Regions from separate parts of the Rhizobium sp. BR 362 genome, predicted to be linked through region 1. Evidence: riboswitches for the same ligand, from Rfam matches in the RefSeq annotation. Region 1 holds a riboswitch; each other region holds the start of a gene.
What was found. A riboswitch is a leader RNA that binds a small molecule or an ion and turns the genes downstream of it on or off. The one in region 1 is predicted to bind thiamine pyrophosphate.

Region 1 (3,273 bases):
ACCATGGCCGTCGTCATCCCCGTCACTGGATATCTGCTGCAGCGCCTCAACACGCGTCCGGTCTTCATTCTTGCCATGTCGCTATTCAGCGCCGGCACGCTGATATCGGCGCTGGCGCCGGGGTTTGCCGTCATTGTCGTCGGCCGCATCGTGCAGGCTTCGGGGACAGCGATCATGATGCCGCTGCTGATGACGACGGTAATGACCTTGGTGCCTCCGGGATCCCGCGGCAGAACCATGGGCAATATCTCGGTCGTCATATCGGTAGCGCCAGCGATCGGGCCAACCATTTCCGGGCTCATTCTTTCCGCACTGGAATGGCGCTGGCTGTTCCTCCTGGTGCTGCCGATCGCCCTGTCTGCATTGGCGCTCGGCGCCTTGCGGATAAAGAACGTGACGGTTCCAACCACCGCGCCGATCGATATTCTTTCGATCTTCCTTTCCGCCATCGGCTTCGGCGGTTTCGTCTATGGTCTCAGCGGGCTCGGCGAAGCAGCACTTCACCCGCCGGTGATATCTCCCTGGATTCCGCTCCTGATCGGCGCTGTCGTCATCGCGGTTTTCATATTGCGCCAGTTGCAATTGCAAAAGCAGGAGAGAGCACTGCTCGATCTGCGCACCTTGACTACAAAGACATTCACGATCGCTGCGGCCATGATGGCCATTCTCATGATGTCGATGTTCGGCGTTTTCATTCTGCTGCCTATCTATTTGCAAAACGTGTTGGGATTATCGACGCTGCAAACTGGTCTATTGTTGCTGCCCGGCGGTCTGATCATGGGCCTTTGCGCGCCTACGGTCGGGCGCCTGTTCGACAAATACGGTCCGGCGCCATTGATCATTCCCGGAGCAATCATACTCAGCGTGGTGATGGGCGGACTGGTCTTCATTCAGCAGGATACGCCGTTTTGGATGCTGTTGATCGCCCATATCGTGCTCAGCATCGGTCTTGCGCTGATGTTTACACCGCTGTTCACCGTCAGCCTTGGATCGCTGCCGCCAAACCTCTATTCGCACGGCAGCGCCATGCTTGGCGCCACCCAACAGGTCGCTGGCGCCGCCGGCACCGCACTGTTCGTGGCGATCATGACCTTGCGGGCCACCAGCCTTTCGGCCGGCGGCGCCAACCTTCTTGTCGCAACGACCGGCGGCATCAAGGCGGCATTTCTCTGTGGGACGATCATCTCGCTCGGAGCGATCGTCGCTGCGCTGTTTATCAAGAAGCCTCAACACGGGCAGGATATGGGGCACCATCATTAGAACGATTTGCTAATGACAGGGCGGTCTTTCTCTGCGAAAAAGGCCCCGATGAGAGACAGGGGCGCCCGTCGCATGACGGGCTGAGAAGCACCCTTTGAACCTGAACCAGATAATGCTGGCGGAGGGAGTCGCTCGGGGTCTCGGCGTACTCTTATCGTCATCCCCCGCGTCTCGCCCCGCCCGAAAGGGGCGATATGCAAAACAAGACTCCTCCTGGCTCGCTGGCAGCCATGCGGACAAATCGGCCGCTGGTGCAATGCATCCCCAGCTTCGTCGCGATGGTACACGCCGAAGAGGAAGCCGGCGAATTCGCCGCCTGTATCAGAAGGGCGCTCCCATGATCCGAAACGTCCTCTCCATCGCGGGCTCCGATCCTTCCGGCGGCGCCGGTATTCAAGCCGACCTGAAGACATTTTCGGCACGCGGCGTCTATGGCATGGCGGCGCTGACCGCATTGACGGCCCAGAACACGCAGGGCGTTTCCGGCGTCCACCCCGTTCCCCCGCAATTCGTCGCCGAACAGATCAAGGCGATCTTTGCCGATGTTCGCGTCGACGCCATCAAAATCGGCATGATTGCCAATGCCGCAATTGCCGAAGCGGTTGCCGACGCGCTCGCTCCATATCGAAGCGTTCCGATCGTGCTCGACCCGGTGATGATTGCCAAGGGCGGTGCGGCGCTGCTTGCCGCGGATGCAGTCGACATCCTGACCGAGAGGCTTCTTCCTCTGGCCACGCTGCTGACGCCCAATCTGCCGGAGGCGGCCGCGCTTCTGCATGAGCCGGCTGCCGAAAATCGCGAGACGATGGCCCGGCAGGCGGAAGCACTTATCAAGCTTGGCCCGCGCGCCGTTCTGGTCAAGGGCGGACATCTTGCCGGCGATGAAAGCCCGGATGTGCTCGCAAGTCCGGAGGGTCTGACCTGGTTTGAGGCTGCCCGTGTTCCCACCATGAAAACGCATGGAACCGGCTGCACGCTATCCAGCGCTTTGGCAGCGGAGATCGCCAAGGGCTCGGCGCTGCCAGAAGCCGTCGCGATCGCCAAAGATTATCTCGCAGGCGCTGTTGCCTCAGCCGAAACGCTGTCGGTCGGAACCGGTCACGGACCGCTGCAACACTTTTATGCGCTATGGCCGGCATAGCCCATCAGTTTCGCGCGGCATTACGGCTTCAATTCCCGCTCGAATTCTTCGATCTGTCGGAGAACCCATGGATCATCGGCGGAATATTGAATGGTCTCCGGCTCCACCCACTTTCGGCGCCGATTTAGGATCCAGTCAATCAAAGCGAAAAGCAGCCGCATACGGATTATTCCTGCTCTTTGGGGACTTGAGAGCCCCGACCACCTGCCTCGTGAGCTGGATCGGTAGCCGAGCCTCGATCAACCGCAAGGCGTGCGGCGATTGTTTATTTGCATTTCGCTAAATGAACGGTAGCTGAACGAAGCGCAACTCACAGGCGAATAATTATACCGTCGCTGTTCGTTGGTCATGCCGCGCCTCTCGCTGTCGGATCTGGGTTCCACGCCCGATTTTTCTCCGAAACCTTATCTTACGACCGTCTTATTCTAACCCCGTTGATGGCTGCGCCGGCTTTGCTTTAGGTCGATGAACGTGTGCCAGAGAACCGTGGCAAGGATGATGGCGCCGCCGAAAAAGGTGGCGGCCGGCGGCCTTTCTGAAAAGAACAGCCAGACCCAGAAAGGCGTGAGCACGATCTCCATGGTCCCGATAAGAGCAGCTTCCGCGGGCGGCATGCGCTTCGCCCCGGCAAGAAACAGAACGAGCGCAAAGGAGAAATTGGTTGCCCCGAAGGCGGCAAGCACCAGCCAATTGTGCAGATCGAGCGAGCCGGGCGAGCCGAACGGCGCGAAGATGACAAGTGTCAGGAAGGCGCTGACGATGGTGGGCGGCAGGGTCGCCACGCTGCGGTCGATGCGCGGAATGACGATGATCAGGGCGAAAGATGCCGTCATGCCGAGCGCCAGGAGATCACCGAGGCCGGTGCCGCCCCC
Region 2 (3,273 bases), on a different contig from region 1:
TGATGGCGAAGGAGACCAGGACCGCCAAGATGCCGGCGGCAAGCGCGATTGCGAGGCTGGTCAAGGTCGCCTGCAGGAAGATCGTCTGGCCGAGAAGCCTGAGAAGATCTGCCTTCAGGCCGGTGACGACCACCGAGGCGAGCGGCAGGCCGATGAACAGGGTGGCGAGCAGAAGCAGCACACTATCGGCCAGTTTAGCGGCGGGCAAGGTGCCGTCGATGCGCCGCACGGCGCGGCCGGCCGTCAGTCCGTGATCGTCCGGCGCTTGAAGCAAGGCCATCGCGCCTAAGATGGCGGCAGTTACCAAGATCTGCAGGAGGGATAGGGCCACGGCGCGGCCCGGGTCGAAATCGAAGCGCAGTGCCTGATAGATCGCCACTTCGAGCGTGGTCGCGGCCGGGCCGCCACCCAAGATCAGCACCAGCGTGAAACTGGTGGCGCAGAGCATGAAGATCAGGCCGGCGATGCCGGGAATGAGGCCGCGCAGTATTGGCCATTCGATGAAACGGAAGACGGAGGCCGGGCGCATGCCGAGCCCGCCGGCCATCAGCCAATATTCCGCCGGCACACGTTCCAGCCCAGCAAGCATCAGGCGGACAGCCAGCGGCAGGTTGAAGAAGACGTGCGCCAGCAGGATGCCCGTCAGCCCGTAGATGCTGACCGGCTGTGCCAGGCCAAGCCCCGTCAGCGCCTGGTTTAAAATGCCCTGACGCCCCCAGATGCCGAGCAGACCGAGCGCGCCGATCAATACCGGCAGGCCCATCGGAATAGCCATCAGCCGGATCAGCCAGAGCCGGCCGGGAAAGCGAGGCTGGCGCGCCAGCGCGCGGGCGACGGGAATTGCGAGAACAACGGAAAGCAGGGTGGACAGCGTTGCCTGCAGCAGGGTGAAGCGAAGCACGCGCAGAAGATAGGGATCGGTGAGCGGATTGCCGCCGGCGGATTTGATGCCGGCGGCAAGCAGGGTGGCGGTGGCAAGGCCGATGAAAAACACGATGCCGACGAGGCTGAAGGCCCCGCCGGCAATGGCACGTCTTCTCTCGGGCGCCGTCAATATCATCCAGATGTCAGTTCGTGCTGGTGGCGGCCAGCCATTCGTCGATCCAGATCTTGCGGTTCTTCTCGACCACATCGGGGCTCATCAGGAAGGTCTTCGACGGGACGACCAGCTTGCTGAAGGCGTCCGGCAGCGGCTCGGACGTGGCCGAGACCGGCATCATCCAATTGTTGGTGGAAATCGTGTCCTGAAAGCCGGGCGAAACCATGAATTTCAGGAAGTCGCGGGCAAGCTCCTTGTTCGGCGACGACTTGATCAGGCCGGCGACTTCGATCTGGATGTAGTGACCCTCGGAGAAGGCCGCTGCCTGATAGCGGTCGGTCTTGTCCGTGATCATGTGATAGGCCGGCGATGTCGTGTAGGAGAGCACCATCGGCGCTTCGCCCTTGGTGAAGAGATCGTAGGCTTCCGACCAGCCGGGCGTCACGGTGAGGATGCGACCCTTGAGCTTCGCCCAGGCATCGGCCGCCTTGTCGCCGTAGACCGACTTGACCCAGAGCAGCAGGCCGAGACCCGGCGTCGAGGTACGGGGATCCTCGATGACGATCTTCTGCGACGGATCGCCTTCGACCAGATCCTTCATGCTCTTCGGTGGGTTCTTAATCGCCTGCGTGTCGTAGACGACGGCAAAATGGCCGTAGTCGTAGGGAACGAAGACGTCGTCCTTGAAATCGCCGGGGACCTTGAGGCCCGATGTGTCTATGCCGCTCGCGTCGAACAGCCCGGTGTCCTTGGCTTCGTCGACGAGGTTGGTATCGAGGCCGAGAACGACGTCGGCCTTCGTGCCCGTGCCTTCCAACTTCAGGCGGGAAAGCAGCGCCACGCCGTCGGTGACGCTGACGTAATTGACCGTGCAGCCGCAGGTCTTCTCGAAAGCGGCCTTGACCTTGGCGCCCGGACCCCAGTCGGCGGTGAAGCTCTCATAGGTGTAGATGGTGAGCGTCTTGTCGGCGGCCTCGGAGTCCTGGGCGGCAAAAAGCGTTGCAGCGGCGGCGAGAGCCACGCCGGCAAACAGTGATAACAGCGATCGGTTGGGCATGACAGCGCCTCCTCGTTGGTTTGTCTTGAACGGGAAAAGGGCGCTATGATTTTGTCACGCGTCTAATCCCTCCGCCGGTGTTAGCCGGATCAGGTTCCGCGGGTTGGCCGGTGAAAGCCTCTCAGCCAGATGTCGTTGAATGACATAAGGCACCCCGTTAGAGCGTTGGCAGGTTTAGTCCTGTGACGGAGCGATGACAAGGGGATAAAGAAGGGGGAAATGATTCCCTTGTCGATTGCAGGACGCGTCTTACTCGGCGGCGTGCGCGGCCGCCTGGCTGTCGAGCTTCTTGGCGGCGCCGGGCAATTGCACGTTCTTCAATGTGATCGCCGTCAGCAGGCCGAGGAAGCAGATGGCGGCCGCCGTCATGAACAGCGGGCTGAAGGCGCTCGCATAGGCATTGGCGACGGCTTCGCGTGTGGCGTCCGGCAGAGCCGCCATCATCTTCGGCGTCAGTTCCTCGATGTTGGAGACTCCGGGAATGGAGACGCCGACATTGCCGAGCTTGGCGGCGATGATGGCGCCGTAGATGGAAATGGCGATCGAGGCGCCGCCCATCCGCGAGAGCGTTACGGCGCCGGTGGCAGCCCCGACATCACCCCTCGCCGCGGCATTCTGTACGCCGATGACGGGGACCTGCTGTGCCAGACCGATGCCGATGCCGTGCAGCAGCATCAGGGCGCCGATGAAAAAGATCGGCGTGCCGGCATGAACCTGCGCCAGCGTGGCGAAGGCGATGGTGCTGCAGGCCGCGCTGGCGATGGCGAAGGGCTTGTAGCGGCCCCTAGCCGAGATCAGCCGGCCAGCCGAAAGCGAACCGCAGACGATGCCGCCGGTCAAGAGTATGAACAGCAGGCCGGCCATGGAGGGCGACAGGCCGGTCGTCGTCTGCAGGAAGAGCGCGAAGTAATTGACCATGCCGATCGCGACCGCGCCGCTGGTGACCGAGATGATCAGCAGCAGGCCGAAGGTTGGGTTGCGGAAAAGCGTCATCGGTACGATCGGCTCTGGTGCGCGGCGTTCGACGGAGACCCAGGCCAGCGCACAAAGCGCACCGAAGGCGATGATGCCGAGGCATTGCGGCGAGAGCAGCGAACCGAAAAGCTCGGTGCCATCGGCGGCGAGCACGATGCTGGTGGTCGTCAGCGCCAGCAGGAGCGCACCGGCATAGTCGATC
Region 3 (3,273 bases), on a different contig from region 1:
GGACGTTTTCCGGTGGTAATCAGCAGAAGGTGGTCATCGCTAAATGGCTGTTCCGCGGTCCCAAGGTGCTGATCTTCGATGAGCCGACCCGCGGCATCGATGTGGGTGCCAAGGCGGAGATCTACGAACTTCTGTGGAAGTTTGCCGGCGAAGGAAAAGGCGTCTTGGTCGTGTCGTCCGACCTGCCGGAGCTCATCGGCATTTGCCATCGCATCATCGTTTTCTCGGACGGCAAGATTGCCGGAGAGATATCTCGGGACCAATTTGACGAGAGCAGGATTCTCTCACTCGCTTACAAGGAGTACAGTCGTGTCCGGCAACATTGAAATGACGACTGAGGTCAAAAAGGCCGGCGTCTGGGACAAGCTTATCCGGATTTCGATGAAGGAAGCCGGTGTCGCCATTGCCCTCGTGCTAATCCTGATCTTTTTCTCGGCGACGGCCCCGTATTTCGCGACGCCGGAAAACTTCCTGAAGATTTTCGTGCAGATCGCCATAAACACCGTGCTGGCGTCCGGCATGACCTTTGTCATCCTTACCGGCGGCATCGATCTTTCGGTCGGTTCGCTGCTTGCCCTTTGCACGGTTATCGGCGCAACGATCATGATCGATCCCCGGTTTTCTCCGTGGCAGGCGATCGTTCTGGCTTCGCTGGCGTCGATGGGTACCGGCGCTGCCCTGGGTGCCATCAACGGATGGGTCTGCGAGAAGTGGAAGCTTCCATCCTTCATCGTGACACTCGGGATGCTGAATGTCGCAAGCGGCTTGGCGCGCGTCGTCAGCGATAACTCCACGATCACCGGTCTGCCGCAACCATTCGTTGATTTCGGAAATCTGATCTTCTTCGGGGTATTCCCCTCGATTTTTCTGATCGCGATCGTGGTGGTTCTCATCGGCTGGTTCGTGCTGCGCTACACCGTATTCGGGCGCTTCGTCTTTGCGATCGGCACCAATGAGGAGGCGGTCCGCTTGTCGGGCCACGAGCCCAAAAGATACAAGGTCGCCGTATTCACGATTTCCGGATTGACTGCGGGTATTGCGGCCATGGTCTATCTGCTCCGCCTCAATGTCGGTAGTCCGGTTGCGGGCATTGGCTATGAACTGAACGCGATTGCCGCAGTCATTATCGGTGGGACCAGTCTCTCGGGCGGAAAGGGCTCGATAATCGGCACGCTGGTCGGTGCCTGTATTCTGCAGGTCTTGTCGACTGGATTGCAGCTTCTGGGCGCCGACGACAACATCAAGCCGATCGTCATCGGTGCCGTCATCGTGTTGGCGGTTATCCTCGACAGCTATCGCGGCCGGTTGATGCGGATACTGGAAACGCGATGATTTTGGCGACGCTCCGCATCTGAGCGCAGCTTGTAGTGCGGTGCTTCGCGCTAACCGATTGCCCGGTCATAACCGGGCGATCTTTCCGAGCGTGAAACCGATCGAAATTCCCTGATCGCATCTTCAGGTGGGCGGAACCGCGGTTCCAGGGTTGACATGGGCTCAGCCGAGCACATAGTCTTTGCGATATTCACCAGGGGTGTCCCGGCAAGGGGCTGAGATACTGCTAGGCAATACGGCTTTGCCGATTGTGGGCGCAGTGACCCGTTGAACCTGATCCAGTTCATACTGGCGTAGGGACGGTGCAAGCGCTCGAAGGCTCGGATTCCCGCGTGGATTCCATGCCAGCGTCTTTCCATCATTCCGGCTGATTGACTGGGTCTCCAACCGCAACTTGGAGCCTCAAACCATGACCATTGCCGCAAATAACCTCACTCCGACCGTCACCACCGGCCCGCTGCCGGCATCACGGAAGATTTACATTCCCGGAGACATTCACACCGACATCCGCGTGCCGATGCGCGAGATCAGCGTCCATCCGACATCGGGCGAGCCGCCCGTCGTCGTTTATGATTCCTCCGGTCCCTATACTGTCGAGGGAGCAGATATCCGCATCGAGCAGGGTCTGTCGCAGCTCCGTCGCGACTGGGTGCTCGCCCGCGGCGATGTCGAGGCCTATGAAGGCCGCCATGTGCGTCCGGAAGACAACGGCTTTGTCACCGGCGAGCGGCTGACGCCAGAATTTCCCGCCAAACGCCAGCCCCTGCGCGCCAGGGATGGCAAGGCGGTCACTCAACTCGCCTATGCGCGGGCCGGCATCATCACGCCCGAAATGGAATTCATTGCCATCCGCGAGAATCTCGGCCGCAAAGCGAAAGCAGAAGCTTTGATTCGCGATGGCGAGAGCTTCGGCGCCCACATTCCGGATCATGTCACCCCGGAATTCGTCCGCCAGGAGGTCGCCGCCGGCCGGGCGATCATCCCCGCCAACATCAATCACCCGGAAAGCGAACCGATGATCATCGGCCGGAACTTCCTGGTGAAGATCAACGCCAATATCGGCAATTCCGCCGTTACCTCATCCATGGCAGAGGAGGTCGAGAAGATGGTTTGGGCCGCCCGCTGGGGCGCCGACACGGTCATGGATCTCTCGACCGGCCGCAATATCCACAACATCCGCGAATGGATCATCCGCAATTCACCGCTGCCGATCGGCACGGTACCGCTCTATCAGGCGCTGGAAAAGGTCGGCGGCGTTGCCGAGGAGCTGACCTGGGAAATCTATCGCGACACGCTGATCGAGCAGGCTGAGCAGGGCGTCGACTATTTCACCATCCATGCCGGCGTACGGCTGCATTACATTCCGCTGACCGTCAACCGCGTCACCGGCATCGTTTCGCGCGGCGGCTCGATCATGGCCAAGTGGTGTCTGCATCACCACAAGGAAAGCTTCCTCTACGAGCATTTCGAGGAAATCTGCGACATTTGCCGGGCCTATGACGTCTCCTTCTCGCTCGGCGATGGCCTGCGCCCCGGCTCGATCGCCGATGCCAACGACGCCGCGCAGTTTGCCGAGCTCGAAACGCTCGGCGAACTGACGAAGATCGCCTGGGCAAAAGATTGCCAGGTGATGATTGAAGGCCCCGGCCATGTTCCGATGCACAAGATCAAGGAGAACATGGATAAGCAGCTCGCCGTCTGCGGCGAAGCACCCTTCTACACGCTCGGGCCGCTGACGACCGATATCGCACCGGGTTACGATCACATCACCTCGGGCATCGGCGCGGCGATGATCGGCTGGTTCGGTACAGCCATGCTTTGCTATGTCACGCCGAAGGAGCATCTCGGGCTTCCCGACCGCAACGACGTCAAGACGGGCGTGATCACCTACAAGATCGCCGCCCATGCCGCCGATCTCGCCAAGGGTCATCCGGCCGCACG

Region 2: another riboswitch for thiamine pyrophosphate. It lies ahead of thiB (thiamine ABC transporter substrate binding subunit); the one in region 1 lies ahead of QDY28_RS31000 (hydroxyethylthiazole kinase).
Region 3: another riboswitch for thiamine pyrophosphate. It lies ahead of thiC (phosphomethylpyrimidine synthase ThiC); the one in region 1 lies ahead of QDY28_RS31000 (hydroxyethylthiazole kinase).

What each region holds. Positions count from the first base shown of each region.
Region 1 covers NZ_JARWGH010000009.1:104,866-108,138, reverse strand. The annotation lists gene QDY28_RS15080 (DHA2 family efflux MFS transporter permease subunit) at 1-1,260, shown strand, start outside; TPP riboswitch at 1,308-1,404, shown strand; partial or broken gene QDY28_RS31000 (hydroxyethylthiazole kinase) at 1,455-1,574, shown strand; gene thiD (bifunctional hydroxymethylpyrimidine kinase/phosphomethylpyrimidine kinase) at 1,598-2,401, shown strand; gene QDY28_RS15070 (DMT family transporter) at 2,827-3,273, opposite strand, start outside.
Region 2 covers NZ_JARWGH010000005.1:137,043-140,315, forward strand. The annotation lists gene thiP (thiamine/thiamine pyrophosphate ABC transporter permease ThiP) at 1-1,060, opposite strand, end outside; gene thiB (thiamine ABC transporter substrate binding subunit) at 1,068-2,096, opposite strand; TPP riboswitch at 2,146-2,263, opposite strand; gene QDY28_RS09300 (MDR family MFS transporter) at 2,346-3,273, opposite strand, start outside.
Region 3 covers NZ_JARWGH010000048.1:1,469-4,741, reverse strand. The annotation lists gene QDY28_RS28430 (sugar ABC transporter ATP-binding protein) at 1-326, shown strand, start outside; gene QDY28_RS28425 (ABC transporter permease) at 310-1,332, shown strand; TPP riboswitch at 1,518-1,650, shown strand; gene thiC (phosphomethylpyrimidine synthase ThiC) at 1,742-3,273, shown strand, end outside.